3 regions of the Brevibacterium sp. LAARM2_SD2 genome follow, and region 2 is predicted to be linked to each of the others. Evidence: predicted binding sites of a transcription regulator. Region 2 holds the regulator's gene; each other region holds the start of a gene.
What was found. Region 2 encodes HrcA, which represses chaperone genes, less so after heat shock. Its sites were predicted from a motif close to TTNGCACTCGNNNNNNNCGAGTGCNAA; they were not measured.
Positions count from the first base shown of each region.

Region 1: the regulator HrcA is predicted to act here: its motif matches at 1,917-1,943, upstream of groES (co-chaperone GroES).
Region 3: the regulator HrcA is predicted to act here: its motif matches at 1,871-1,897, upstream of groL (chaperonin GroEL).

Region 1 covers NZ_JBNFOM010000003.1:27,730-31,002, reverse strand. Annotated here, with positions in the region: gene AC2W7K_RS02690 (TatD family hydrolase) at 1-7, shown strand, start outside; gene AC2W7K_RS02685 (ubiquitin-like domain-containing protein) at 390-1,619, shown strand; gene groES (co-chaperone GroES) at 2,103-2,396, shown strand; partial or broken gene groL (chaperonin GroEL) at 2,433-3,273, shown strand, end outside.
Region 2 covers NZ_JBNFOM010000027.1:40,231-43,503, reverse strand. Annotated here, with positions in the region: gene AC2W7K_RS15190 (DUF3097 domain-containing protein) at 1-553, opposite strand, end outside; gene hrcA (heat-inducible transcriptional repressor HrcA) at 734-1,786, shown strand; gene dnaJ (molecular chaperone DnaJ) at 1,859-2,971, shown strand; partial or broken gene AC2W7K_RS15175 (RNA methyltransferase PUA domain-containing protein) at 2,968-3,108, shown strand; gene AC2W7K_RS15170 (RsmE family RNA methyltransferase) at 3,254-3,273, shown strand, end outside.
Region 3 covers NZ_JBNFOM010000003.1:197,857-201,129, reverse strand. Annotated here, with positions in the region: gene AC2W7K_RS03500 (DUF3263 domain-containing protein) at 107-373, shown strand; gene AC2W7K_RS03495 (LytR C-terminal domain-containing protein) at 377-1,036, shown strand; gene AC2W7K_RS03490 (cold-shock protein) at 1,315-1,518, shown strand; gene groL (chaperonin GroEL) at 2,053-3,273, shown strand, end outside.

The DNA of each region.
Region 1 (3,273 bases), on a different contig from region 2:
GGACTGATGACGGGGAGCCTGCGAGTCAGCCGGTATGGCGACCGGGGCGGACCGGCATCGCGGCCACAGCTGACCAGCCACGTGTGACCGGCCGGGGCTAGGTGACGCCGAATGGCTGCATCGAACGGCGGCGCCGACCACGCGGAGACGACGGGTCACGACGGTGAGGTCACGGCCGCCTCGGCGGTGGTGTCCGTCTCACCCTGAGAACCCGGGAAACGGTCCTGATGGCACGTGACCTGCGACGATGGCAACGGCCGCGATCGCCGAGAATCCGGGAGTCTGGGAACTTCCTGTTACGGATTCGTGATCTTTTGCGTTACATGTAACGAATCGGTTACAGTGGACGAATTGCAAACAGCTGATCAACTCTGCTCGGGGATATTTCTGTGATTGATTTTCTCAAGAACCGCAAGGTGCAGATCGCCGCACAGGCGGTCGTCATCACCGGTCTCGTCGGTGGCACCGGCGCCGTACTCACCATGAACAAGCCCGTCACCCTCGAGGTGAACGGCGAGCCGAAGGAGATCCGCACGTTCGGCGGAACCGTCGGCCAGATTCTCGACAGCCAGGACATCGACCTCGAGAAGAACGATGAGGTCAAGCCCGGCATCGACACGAAGATCGACCGCGATATGACGGTCACGGTCAACACGGCCAAGGACATCTCGCTCACCGTCGACGGCAAGAAGACCGACGAGTGGACGACCGCGAACACCGTGGGCCAGGCGCTCGCCGACCTCGGCGTCGACGCCAAGGACGCCGACCTCAGCGCCGATGCCAACGACAAGCTCGAGGTCGAGAGCCCGACCGACATCGCGGTGACGACCGCCAAGGCGCTGACCGTCGTCGCCGACGGCAAGGACGTCAAGGTCACGGCTCCGGTCGAGACCGCAGAGGACGCCCTCAGCGAGGCGAAGGTCGAACTCGGCAAGGACGACTTCCTCTCCGTGCCGATGAGCGCATCGGTCACCGACGGCCAGGTTCTCACCGTCAACCGGGTGGAGAACAAGACCGTCAAGGAGAAGGAAGACATCAAGCCCGAGACCCAGACCAAGAAGTCGGACTCGCTCTACGTCGGTGAGACGAAGGTCGAGGACAAGGGCAAGGCCGGTGAGAAGGAAGTCGAGTACGCGGTCAAGACCATCAACGGCGACGAGGTCGAGAAGGAGAAGAAGGGCGAGAAGGTCCTCTCCGAACCGCAGGCCAAGGTCGTCGTCGAGGGCACGAAGAAGAAGGAAGCCCCGGCTCCGAAGGACGACTCCGGTTCCGGCTCCGGTGGCAGCGACTCCGGTGACTCCGGCTCCGGCGGCAGCGACTCCGGCGACTCGGGTTCGGGCTCCGGTGGCGGCGGTTCGATGTCGACCGAGGAGATCAAGGCGATGCTCGGCGGACCCGGCTCGAAGTGGTACCAGGTCGCCAAGTGCGAATCGAACTTCAACCCCCGCGCGGTCAACAAGCAGAACAACGCGCACTTCGGACTCTTCCAGTTCAAGCTCGCCACCTGGCGCAGCGTCGGCGGATCGGGCAACCCGATCGACGCCAGCCCGCAGGAGCAGTTCGACCGTGCGAAGAAGCTGCAGGCGAAGGCCGGATGGGGCCAGTGGGCCTGCGCGTGACCTGCCTCGTCTGAAGGATGAGGCGCTGAGCGCGGCGGCCTGAGCAGGGCGGTTGCGCGAGCAGAACAGCTGAATGGCAGAAGAGGGACTCCGGAAGATTCCGGGGTCCCTCTTCCGCATCCCCGCCGAAGCGTGTCCGTCCGGGCCCTCGCCGAGGCGGTCCACCGCGGCCACCGGGCGTGCCCGTTCCGCCTGCGTCGGCACCCTCGCCGAGGCGGCCTCCCCGCCCCGGCGCCAAGCGGCCTTCCATGCACCCTGACCGGCACCCTGAGCTTTCGCCGAGAGCGTGACAATTCTTTGGCACTCGAGTTGACCGAGTGCTAAAGGAGTCATAGAGTCGAATTAGCACTGACGCTCAGTGAGTGCCAGTTTCATGAAGACGGTCGAACTCCTCGGCACCCGCGACGACGAGAGGTTCCTCAGGCAGCCGCCGCCGTCTGACTTCACGCAAGTTATTCACCCAGCGAAGGGAGAGAGCCCGATATGTCGGTCTCCATCAAGCCACTCGAAGATCGGATCGTCATCCGTCAGGTCGAAGCCGAGCAGACCACTGCCAGCGGTCTGGTCATTCCCGATACCGCCAAGGAGAAGCCGCAGGAAGGCGAAGTCGTCGCAGTGGGCCCCGGCCGCGTTGCTGACAACGGCAACCGCGTTCCCGTCGACGTCGCTGTCGGCGACAAGGTCATCTACTCGAAGTACGGCGGCACCGAAGTCAAGTACGCCGGCGAAGAGTACCTCGTTCTCTCGGCGCGCGACGTGCTCGCCGTCATCGGCTGAATCCACCTGAACAACGCTTAGAGAACAGGAGGACGAATGCCTAAGAATCTGGAATTCAACGACGAGGCCCGTCGTTCACTCGAAAAGGGTGTCAACACTCTCGCTGACACCGTCAAGGTGACCCTGGGACCCCGCGGACGCAACGTCGTTCTCGACAAGAAGTGGGCGCCCCACGATCACGAACGATGGTGTCACCATCGCGCGTGAGGTCGAGCTCGACGATCCCTACGAGAACCTCGGCGCACAGCTGGCCAAGGAAGTCGCCACCAAGACCAACGACATCGCCGGTGACGGAACCACCACCGCGACCGTCCTGGCTCAGGCCTTCGTCAACGAAGGTCTGCGCAATGTCGCCGCAGGTGCCGCCCCCGGCGCGCTCAAGCGCGGCATCGAGACCGCCGTCGAGGCCGTCTCGGACGAACTCGGCTCCATCTCCCGCGATGTCGCCGGTTCCGAGGAGATCGCCCACGTGGCCGGTCTGTCCGCCCAGTCCGAGGAGATCGGCTCGCTCATCGCCGATGCCTTCGACAAGGTCGGCAAGGACGGCGTCATCACCATCGACGAATCCCAGGCTTCCGACGTGGAGCTGGAGATCACCGAGGGCATGCAGTTCGACAAGGGCTACCTGTCCCCGCACTTCGTCACCGACGCCGACCGCCAGGAAGCCATCCTGTCCGATGCGCTCATCCTCATCAACCAGGGCAAGATCTCCAACATCCAGGAGCTCCTGCCCGTCCTCGAGAAGGTGCAGCAGGCCGGCAAGCCGCTGTTCATCATCGCCGAGGACATCGAGGGCGAAGCGCTGTCGACGCTGGTGGTCAACAAGCTGCGCGGCATCCTCAACGTCTGCGCCGTCAAGGCTCCCGGTTTCGGTGAC
Region 2 (3,273 bases):
TCTTCGACTCCTTGGTGCCCTTCACCAGGTGGTCGGCGAGGATGCCGACGCGGTGCTGCCGGTCGGGACCGAAGGCCTCGAGCTTGTCGGCGACGTCGTCGAGCCCGCCGAGCGGTTCGACGACGACGCCCTCGATGCGCAGGTCATCGCCCCAGATCTTCTCGACGAGCTCGGCGTCGTGCTTGCCCTCGACCCAGATCCGCGACCCCCTGGCCACCCGCGCCTTCGCATCGGCGACGGCCCGCGACCCCGAGGCGGTGCGACCGGGCGCCTGCGGCTTCCGTTTGGGCAGCCGCAGATCGACGGGCTCGCCTTCGAAGAGGAATCCCGGACCCAGAGGGAACGCCCGGCGCCCGCCGCGGCGATCCTCGAGGGTGACGACGACGCCGCTCGCGGTCTTCTCCGCCCCGATGACCGCCCCGACGAACCCGCTCATCGCGTCTTCGAGGACCATGCCGAGGCCGACCTCGACGGGGCGGGACTTCTTCGGGCGGTGCGAGGACGGCGAGGATCCCGAGAGGACATCCGAGCCGTAGCGATCAAAGGCATTCACGGTGCCCCAGCCTAGTGAATCGCCCCCGGCGCGGCCGGGCTGACACGCAGGCCGGGTGCCGACGGCCGCCGCGGAATCCGCGCGCCCCGGCGGGAGGAGGGGGCGGACGTGAAATCACGGATCAAGAGGCGTAGAATTGGCACTCTGAGTATTCGAGTGCCAAATCCGGGGAGGAGACGAATGAACGACAGCAGGCGCGCGCAGGTGCTGCGGGCAATCGTCGAAGACTTCGTGGCCACGAACGAACCCGTCGGATCGAAGGCGATCGTCCAGCGCCACACCCTCGGCGTCTCACCGGCGACGATCCGCAACGACATGGCCCAACTCGAGGCCGAGGGCTACATCGCCCAGCCCCACACCTCGGCCGGTCGCATCCCCACCGACCTCGGCTACCGCATGTTCGTCGACCGCATCGACGAGTTCAAGCCCCTCAGCCACGCCGAGCGCCGCGCGATCCTCCAGGTCGTCGACGGCGACGTCGACCTCGACGGGATGCTCGACCGCACGGTCCGCGTCCTCGCCGGACTCACCCACCAGGTCGCGCTCATCCAGTACCCGATGGTCTCGCAGGCGCGCATCAAGCACATCGAGGTCGTCGGGCTCGCCCCCGGCCGCATCCTCGTCGTCCTCATCACCGATGCAGGCCAGGTCGAGCAGAAGATCGTGACGAGCGCCGAGGCGGTCGATGACGCCGATCTGCAGCGGTTCCGCGAGCGGATCAACTCCGAATTCGCCGGTGCCAAGCTCTCCCGCGTAGACGTCCGCGGGGCCGACCACGGCGCCGAGGTGGGCGCGACGGCGGCCGCGACCGGACCCGATGACGAGGCGGGCAGTCCCGTCCTCGATCGCATCCGCGACGCTGTCATCGACCTCGTCGCGGCGACCCGCGAGGAGCGCATCATCATGGCCGGCACTGCGAACCTCGCGCGCTCCGGCTCCGAGTTCGGCGAGCAGATGGCCCCGATCCTCGAGGCCTTCGAGGAGCAGGTCGTGCTGCTCCGGCTGCTCACCTCGATGGCCGAGGACCACGCGGAGATCAGCGTGCGCATCGGCCGTGAGAACACTCACGAGTCCTTCAGCTCGACATCCGTCGTCGCCGCCGAATATGGTCATCTGGCGGGATCCTCGGCCCGCCTGGCCGTCCTCGGTCCCACGCGCATGGACTATCCGACGACGATCTCGGCCGTGCGAGCCGTTGCCAAATACGTCTCCTCCGCCCTCGACCAGGGGTAGGCCCGCCGGCAGCCCGGGCGCGACCCACCCACCTCACACGCACACACCACCACCAGGGAAAGAGAAGTTTCTGTGGCCGATCACTACGAAGCACTCGGAGTGTCGAAGGACGCTTCGGCGGCTGAGATCAAGAAGTCCTATCTCAAGCTGGCCCGCAAGTACCACCCCGACGTCAACCCCGGATACGACGAGGAGTTCAAGTCGATCTCGCTTGCCTACGAGGTCCTCTCCGATCCGGACAAGCGCCGCAACTACGACATGGGCGGCGGCGACAACGGGCAGGGCTTCCCGGCCGGCGGCTTCGGCGGCTTCGGCGACATCTTCGAGACGTTCTTCGGCGGCGGGGGAGGCTCCGCCGGCGGTCCGATCCCGCGCATGCAGCGCGGCAAGGACGCCCTCGTCGGCGTCAACATCGACCTGCAGACCGCGGCCTTCGGCGGCACCGTCGACCTCGACGTCACCACTGCCGTCGTCTGCGAGACCTGCCACGGCGCCGGCACCCAGGACGGCACCTCCGTCGAGACCTGTTCGCTGTGCCACGGCTCCGGCAGCATCCAGCGGATGACCCGGACCCTGCTGGGACAGATGGTGACGAACCAGACGTGCAACCAGTGCCACGGCTACGGCACCGTCATCCCGCACCCCTGCCTCAACTGCCAGGGCGACGGCCGCGTGCGCAAGCAGCGGACGATGAAGATCCGCATCCCCGCCGGCGTCTCCGACGGCACCCGCATCCAGCTGTCGGCCCAGGGCGAGGTCGGCCCCGGCGGCGGACCCGCCGGTGACCTCTTCGTCGAGGTCATGGTCGCCCGCCACGAGGTGTTCCGCCGCGACGGCGACAACCTCCGCGCCGCCGTGTCCGTCCCGATGACCGCCGCCGCACTGGGCGCCCGGATCCCGTTCGAGACCTTCGACGGCGTCCAGGACCTCGACATCGAACCCGGCACGCAGTCGGGCACCGTCGTCAAGCTCCCGGGCCTCGGCGCGACCCGCCTGCGCACCGAGACCCGCGGCGACCTCCTCATCACCGTCGACGTCGTCACCCCCGACAAGATCGACGATGAGCAGAAGGAGCTGCTCGCCCAGCTCGCGAAGCTGCGCGGCGAGGAGACCCCGCGGGCCCAGATCACGACGGAGTCCCGCGGCATGTTCTCCCGCATGCGTGAGAAGTTCGCCGGTCGGTGAGTCTCCCGGTCTTCCATTCGCCCCAGGCCGCCGAGGCGGTCGCCGGTCGCGCGCTCACCCTCGGTGAGGACGTGGCCGGGCACGCCGTGCGGGTCCGCCGCATCGGTCCCGGCGAGGAGATCGACGTCGTCGACGGGCACGGGACGCGGGCCCGGGGAACCGTGGCGACCGCCTCGGCGACGGAGCTCACCCTCGACGTCACCGAGGTGGCCGCCACCCCGGAGGCCACGCCCCGTCTCGTCCTCGTCCAGGCCCTCGCGAAGCGACCGCGACCTCCAGGCCATCGAAGCGGCCACGGAGAT
Region 3 (3,273 bases), on a different contig from region 2:
GCGGCCGGCCCGCTGCGGCGCGGAGGCGGGCGTGCCGAGAATGACAGCCGTGTCATTCTCCCGATAGCATAAGCTCAAAGAAAACTCGTGAAGGAGCAGACCCCCTATGCCGCAGAACGATGGCGCCTCTGAACTGAGTGAGCTCGAGGTGTCCGTTTTGGAGTTCGAGCGGCGCTGGTGGAAGTACGGGGGAGCGAAGGACCACGCGATCCGCGAGCGCTTCGACATGTCCGCCACGAGCTACTTCCAGATCCTCAACTCCCTGCTCGACAATCCTGCGGCCCTCGCAAGCGACCCCATGCTCGTCAAGCGCCTGCGACGCATCCGCACCACGCGCCAGAGCGAACGCGCTCAGGCTCGCGTCTCGAGGTGACATATGGCTGACGACTACGACGACATCGAACCGGGCCGCCGCAGCGGAGCTCATCGCCAGGAGGCGGCCGCTTCGTCGAACGTCGGCGCGATCGTGCTCGTCATCGTGCTCGCCCTCGTGGCCGTGCTACTCGTCGTCGCGGCCATCAACATCATCACCTCGTCGATGCGCAATCCCGAGTCGAACGTCGCCGAGCCCGCGCCGGAGACCTCGGCGCCGGCGACCCCGACGCCCTCGGAGAGCGAAGTCAGCGTCGCCGACTCCTCGCTCACCGTCGACGTCCTCAACGGCTCCGGGGTCTCCGGCGTCGCGCGGGACTTCTCCTCGGTCGTCGAGGAGGAGGGCTGGACCGTCGGTCAGGTCGGCAACTACTCGACGGCCCGCAGCGACTCGGTCGTCTATTACCGCGACGACGCCGATGAGGCGCAGGCCCAGCTCGTCGCCGATGCCCTCGGCATCGAGGCCACCGAGCAGTCGAACGACTTCACCGCCGACCTCACGGTGCTCATCTGCTCGGACATCGCCCAGCGCGGACCCGCTTCGAGCGGCGGCGAATCCGCCGGCACCGAGGAGTCGGGAGCCCAGGGCGGCGGATCGACGGCCGCCGACGGCGCTGGAACGACCGGTGGCGATTCGACGGACGGCAGCCTCGGCGAGGGCTGAGCACTGCGCGACTGACCAGGGTGAACGCCGCTGGAATTCAAATGTAACGAATTGATAACAGTGTTGAGCGAACCTGAGACGCGCACCACGCTGGGGTAGAGTTTTACCAGCTAGGCAAGCACTGCACCTTGTGTTCTGATCGTGCTTCACCGAGATCAATCTCCAGAGGTCAATGAGAGAAATCGCGGGGTCTGTTGAGGTTTACTAGCGTTCGCTCTTCGCCACTGAGCTGTGGGGTCGGGCGAATTTCAAATGACACTGCATTTTATGGAGAAGCAATGGCACAAGGCACCGTCAAGTGGTTCAACGCCGAAAAGGGCTACGGATTCATCACGCTCGAAGGCGATGGCCAGGACGTGTTCGTTCACTGGAGCGCGATCCAGATGGACGGCTACCGCTCGCTCGAAGAGGGCCAGCAGGTTGAGTTCGAGGTCGGAGAAGGACAGAAGGGTCCCCAGGCGGAATCCGTCACCCTCCTCTGATCGTCTCTGATCACATCCGAGTCGGGAGCCTGAGGCTGTCGCAGCATCGGGTCGGCGGTCTGCGCTGATCGTCGACCCCCGAGCTGCTGCGGATCATTCGCTCCGACGTGGTTTGAACGCCGTCGACCGCCGAACGGTCGGCAACGAGAAGACGCCGAGTCGCACGCGACTCGGCGTCTTCTGCGTCGCGGGCGGGGCGCCGGGGACGGCGTTGTCGGCCGTTGATGTCCGGTCGGCCGCGCCCGCTCTCAAGGGCCCGGTGTCGGGCGTTCGCGCTGAGCCGAACACCTCGGCGATGCCCGGAAACGCGCCTGACGAAACGCCCGGAATCACGGGCGTCGGCAGGATTTCGTTTGCACTCTCCCCCTGAGAGTGCTAAATCTAGTACTGGTGAAAACCACGGGATTTCATCAGTCGTCTCGAGAGCGTGGTCCCTGTGTGGAATGGAACATGCGGACACACTCTCTGCCGTCGCGGGCGCTGACGACTGCTCTGCGATTCCAGTCCACTCCATCAGGGAGGATCTAGGCCACTATGGCAAAGATGATTGCATTCGACGAAGAAGCTCGTCGGGGACTCGAAGCTGGTCTCAACCAGCTTGCGGACGCGGTCAAGGTGACTCTTGGACCCCGCGGTCGCAACGTCGTGCTCGAAAAGCAGTGGGGCGCACCCACCATCACCAACGATGGCGTGTCCATTGCCAAGGAGATCGAACTCGAGGATCCCTACGAGAAGATCGGCGCTGAGCTCGTCAAGGAAGTCGCCAAGAAGACCGACGACGTCGCCGGCGACGGCACCACCACCGCCACCGTTCTCGCTCAGGCACTCGTCCGCGAGGGTCTGCGCAACGTGGCAGCCGGTGCTGACCCGCTCAGCCTCAAGCGCGGCATCGAGAAGGCCGTCGCGGCCGTCACCGATGTCCTGCTCGACAACGCCATCGAGATCGAGACGAAGCAGCAGATCGCTGCGACCGCCGGCATCTCCGCCGGTGATCCCGCGATCGGTGAGCTCATCGCCGAGGCGATCGACAAGGTCGGCAAGGAAGGCGTCGTCACCGTCGAGGAGTCCAACACCTTCGGACTCGAACTCGAACTGACCGAGGGCATGCGCTTCGACAAGGGCTACATCTCCGGTTACTTCGTCACCGACACCGACCGTCAGGAAGCTGTCCTCGAGGATCCCTACATCCTCATCGTCAACTCGAAGATCTCCAACGTCAAGGACCTGCTGCCCGTCCTCGAGAAGGTGCAGCAGACCAACAAGCCGCTGCTGATCATCGCCGAGGACGTCGAGGGCGAAGCCCTGGCCGTGCTCGTGCTCAACAAGATCCGCGGCACCTTCAAGTCCGTCGCCGTCAAGGCTCCGGGCTTCGGTGACCGTCGCAAGGCGCAGCTCGCCGACATCGCCATCCTCACCGGTGGCCAGGTCGTCTCTGAGGAAGTCGGGCTCAAGCTCGACAACGTCACCCTCGACCTGCTCGGCACCGCACGCAAGGTCGTCGTCACCAAGGACGAGACGACCATCATCGAAGGCGCCGGTGACGCCGACGAGATCGCCGGCCGCGTGGCCCAGATCCGTGCGGAGATCGAGAACTCGGACTCCGACTACGACCGTGAGAAGCTGCAGGAGCGCCTGGCCAAGCTGGCCGGCGGTGTTGCCGTCATCAAGGCCGGAGCCGCGACCGAGGTCGAGCTCAAGGAGACCAAGCACCGCATCGAAGACGCCGTGCGCAATGCGAAGGCCGCCGTGGAAGAG